DNA from 2 places in the Jeotgalibaca porci genome. Region 1 is predicted to be linked to the other one. Evidence: a T-box and tRNA genes for the amino acid it is inferred to sense, from the RefSeq annotation. Region 1 holds a T-box; the other holds one or more tRNA genes.
What was found. The T-box of region 1 lies ahead of G7058_RS02625 (valine--tRNA ligase). A T-box ahead of a tRNA ligase gene usually reads a tRNA of that ligase, here a tRNA-Val.

Region 1 (2,486 bases):
CAATTCAACCCTTTGAAGATTGCTGTACAATTTTTGCTCCAGCGGCTCCAAAGACAAAACCACAGATTGACCGTGCAGAGAGGTATGAAGAGCAATTAGATATCGTCGGGTTAGTAGAACGTGCTGTTGAAGGTATGATTGTTACGCCGATTACGTCAGCGACTGCAATTGAAGAAGAAACAATTTTCAGCGATTTACTATAACAAGGCTTATCGCTTACAATTCTTTCTAACACTGGTATAATTAACGTATCTAAGTTAATAGGAGGAATAAGTATGGAAATCACAGTAAAAGGTAATCCCATGACAGTAGAAGGTCAACTGCCGGCAGTAGGAGAGGTTATTTCTGCATTCTCACTAAAAGACATGAAGGGTAACACCGTTTCGGCTGAAGAACTCAAAGGCAAAGTTACTATCTTAAGCGTATTTCCAGATATTAATACAGGCGTTTGTGACCAACAAACACGTTCATTTAACGAAATTGCATCGAATATTGAAGGTGTGCGTCTTGTATCTGTTTCTAGAAACACAATTGAAGAATTAAACGAATGGTGTGCAGCAAAAGGATTAGACATGGACATGTGGTCTGATGCCGATCGTGAATTTGCTAAAGCATTCGGTATTTTTATTCCTGAATTGGACAAATTAGCGCGCAGCGTTTTTGTTTTGACAGAGGATAATGAAGTTGCTTACCGTGAAATGTTGTCTGAATTGACTGACGAGCCGAATTACGAGGCAGCCGTTGAAGCAGCAAAAGATTTACTTTAAAATTTAGTGATTTGATGGTAGACTGTTAAAGAGAAAAATGCGATTGTACTGGGAAGAGTAAACCAATACGGTTATACAGCGAGAAGAGCAGATGGTGGAAGCTTTTCTAATCGTTTGGATGAAGGTAGCCCAGGAGCTAGTGGAATGAAGGCACAGCTGTGTAGTTCTGCTCGGAGACAGCTCCGTTATCAAAACGAGACATGGGATTATTATGCCCATAAACTCAGGTGGTACCACGAATTCAATTCGTCCTGCATATTTGCAGGGCGATTTTTTTGTATTTAAATAGAACCCCAAATCGCATTTCGTACACAACACTGGAGAGGATTGAAAAAATGACAGAGATGAATCAAATGTCTACAAAATATCAACCGCAAGAAGTTGAAAAAGGCAAATATAAAAAATGGGTAGAGGCAAAGTTATTCCGTCCAAGCGGCAATAAAGATGCAAAACCTTATTCAATTGTTATCCCGCCACCAAACGTTACCGGACGTTTGCATTTGGGGCACGCATGGGATGTAACACTTCAAGATATGTTAATCCGTATGAAACGTATGCAAGGTTACGACACGCTTTGGTTGCCAGGAATGGACCATGCGGGTATTGCGACACAAGCGAAAGTAGAAGCGAAATTAGCCGAAGATGGGATTTCTCGTCATGACTTAGGTCGTGAGGCGTTTGTTGATAAAGTATGGGAATGGAAAGAAGATTATGCCGGCTTTATCCGTGAACAATGGAGCAAAATGGGGATTTCAGTTGATTATGATCGTGAACGTTTCACTTTAGATGATGGCTTATCGGATGCGGTTCGTAAAGTGTTCGTAACCCTCTATGAAAAAGGCTTGATTTATCGTGGCGCATATTTAATTAATTGGGATCCAAAAGCTCAAACAGCGCTATCTGATATTGAAGTAATCCATAAAGATGTAAATGGTGCCTTCTATCACTTCCGCTACCCATTGGCAGACGGGTCCGGCTTTGTTGAACTGGCGACAACCCGTCCAGAAACAATGTTAGGCGATACGGCTGTAGCCGTTCATCCAGAAGACGAACGCTATGCGCACCTAATTGGTAAAACGATTCTGTTACCGTTAGTGAACCGTGAAATTCCTATTATTGCCGACGATTATGTCGATAAAGATTTTGGAACCGGCGTTGTGAAAATTACACCCGCCCATGATCCGAATGACTTTGAGGTTGGTCTACGTCATAACTTGCCACAAATCAACGTGATGAATAAGGACGCATCGATGAACGAAGAAGCTGGTAAATACGAAGGTATGGACCGCTTTGAAGCACGTAAAGCAGTTGTAAAAGATATGGAAGCAGAAGGCTTCTTAGTGAAAATCGAAGAAACGGTTCACAGTGTCGGACATTCAGAGCGTACCGATGTTGTTGTTGAGCCGTTGATCTCAACACAATGGTTTGTAAAAATGGCGCCATTAGCGGAAAAATCATTGCAAAATCAAGAGACAGATGGAAAAGTTTCCTTCTTCCCGAACCGTTTTGGAGACACCTTCACGCGTTGGATGGATAACATCCACGACTGGGTTATTTCACGTCAACTATGGTGGGGTCACCGTATTCCAGCTTGGTATCACAAAGAAACAGGCGAAATGTACGTTGGCATGGAAGATCCAACTGACGTAGAAAATTGGGAACAAGATCCAGACGTATTGGATACATGGTTCAGTTCCGCATTATGGCCATTTTCAACAA
Region 2 (2,486 bases), 1.0 Mb from region 1:
ATGTAATAAAGGTTTTCTGATGGGTATTGTGCGTCGCTGGTAATATCAATTCCCAAGTTACGTAATATTTGTTCGTCATCTTTTTTCAACATAACTGTTGAGTGTGCTTGCACACCTTCCAGCTCAGATAACTTGTTATAGCAAAGTTGTGCTGTCGGATTGGTTACGGCACTGATGGCAAGGGCAATCAGTATTTCATTCGCATTTAAAATGGGACGACGATTATGCAAGACATCCGATTTCGTTTTTTGAATCGTTTCAAGAATAGTCAACGACAGCAATGGAATTTCATCGCCGACATTTGCCAATTTTTTAATCGAGTTCAAAATCGCTGCAGATGAGGAATCCATCAGATTGGATGTCCGTCCGGTAACAATTTGACCATCATTCAATTCAAATGCAATAACTGCCTGTGTATCGTTTGTCTCAAAGCGTTTACGGCATTCATCGGCATAATCTCGAGCTGGTTGAACAGAAAGACGGTCCGTTGGTGTCAGTTCCGCTTCATCCAACAATATTTTCATCCGATACACAACATCTTCACTTAGAAGACCTTTTTTGAAATCAGATTCAATCGCAAAGCTTCGACGGATTATTTCTTGCTTGGATGCAGCACGCACGACTTCATCATCCACGATACCAAATCCAACCCGGTTCACACCCATGTCCGTTGGCGATTGATAGACAGATTCTTTTTGCGTAATTTTTTCAATAATACGTTTGATGACCGGAAAAATCTCAATATCGCGGTTATAGTTAACTGCTACCTCGTTATATTTCTCAAAGTGGAAGTTATCAATCATATTTACATCTCTCAAATCAACCGTCGCTGCTTCATAGGCCATGTTCAACGGATGCTTCAATGGTACATTCCAAACCGGGAAAGTCTCGAACTTGGAATAACCGGCAGTCCGGCCCATTTGATTTTCGTGATACAGTTGGTTCAAGCATGTCGCCAATTTCCCACTACCACCACCTGGAGCTGTCATAACAACAATCGGGCGCGTTGTTTCAATATATGGATTCGAACCGAACCCTTCTTCACTCACTATCATTTCAATATTAGATGGATAGCCGTCGATACTTTGGTGACGGTATACCTTGATATCGCGTTTTTCTAGTTTATTGATAAACAGTTTGGTGTTTGGTTGGCCGTGGTAACGTGTAATCACAACACTGTTTACCAAAAGGCCGTACTCACGGAATTCATCGATTAAGCGGAAGACTTCCATATCATATGTAATGCCGTAATCCCCACGAATTTTATTACGTTCGATATCGCCCGCATACACACAAATCACGATCTCGGATTTATCTGCCAAGCGTTGTAAAATTTTTAATTTCGCATCTTCATCGAAACCAGGTAGGACCCTTTTTGCATGTTTATCGCCAATTAATTTCCCACCGAATTCTAGATAAAGTTTATCGTAATCATTGACGCGTTCAGAAATATAACGTGTCTGTTCTTCGATGTACTTTTTTGAATCAAATCCTATTTTATTCATTTCCTACCTCCTCGATTCTAATCAACTCTATTAATTATAGCCTTTTTTTTGAGCATGGCAACGTTTGGATGGAATATTGACTTTCCTTTAAAGGTCAGCGTATAATAGAATCATTACCCCCAAAAAAACGGGCCGTTAGTTCAGTGGGAGAATGCTTCCTCGACAAGGAAGAGGTCACTGGTTCGAACCCAGTACGGCCCATTATATAAAAAGTGCACGCTTCGCCGGATTTAGATCCGTTGAGGCGTGCACTTTTTTGTTTACCACTCTTGGTAATTTTCAAACGTTTTATGGTATTCCTTAATCATGGCGTCTTTCCGCTTTTTCAAAATTGCAATTGCACCCAACAGTTGATCGGGTTCATCTGTCATATTGCAATCCTCTTTCTGCCGTTCCATCGCTTCTTCCACAGGCTGATATGGCGCTTTGCGTTTGATTTCATCCAACATCGTATAAATTTGCTGCCGCATCCGCTCCATCCTTTCCGGCTCGGCTGCTTTAATATCTTCCAAATGCGCCAAGACATAACGGAAATTCAAGTGCCGTAGCATTCTGCCATTTTGCACATGCACATATTCTTTATTAAATGGCGAAACGCCGGTAGCCTGGCCGTGAATTTGATACCATCCGTCATAAATCTCCCAGACACCTTCTGGACCATCCGGTTGGAAATCGCGCTTTAATTTGAATGTCGGATCTTCCCCCGTAATCTCTGCGACCCAGCGTTTTTCATCGGTTATATTTGGCATCAAATGCAAAATTTGTGGTTTCAACGTATCACTTCCTTTAGCTTATCTGCTTTATTTTAACACAGATGGCATCCAAATTTATATTTTGAATTTTGCTAAATCGGCTTCAAGAGCTTCGGCAGCGCGTTGCACTTCACTGGCATTTTTTTCGATTCCGTTATTTTCTTTTGCGATATGATGCGATTGTTGGGACAGTTCCTGAATGGTCGCAACAATTTCTTCAGTACCAGCC

Region 2: it encodes a tRNA-Val, which carries the amino acid that the T-box ahead of G7058_RS02625 (valine--tRNA ligase) is inferred to sense. The anticodon was not compared.

What each region holds. Positions count from the first base shown of each region.
Region 1 covers NZ_CP049889.1:502,949-505,434, reverse strand. The annotation lists gene thiI (tRNA uracil 4-sulfurtransferase ThiI) at 1-203, shown strand, start outside; gene tpx (thiol peroxidase) at 276-767, shown strand; T-box leader at 801-1,024, shown strand; gene G7058_RS02625 (valine--tRNA ligase) at 1,103-2,486, shown strand, end outside.
Region 2 covers NZ_CP049889.1:1,514,449-1,516,934, reverse strand. The annotation lists gene G7058_RS07800 (DUF1846 domain-containing protein) at 1-1,505, opposite strand, end outside; tRNA gene G7058_RS07795 (tRNA-Val) at 1,635-1,706, shown strand; gene G7058_RS07790 (hypothetical protein) at 1,766-2,278, opposite strand; gene G7058_RS07785 (methyl-accepting chemotaxis protein) at 2,333-2,486, opposite strand, start outside.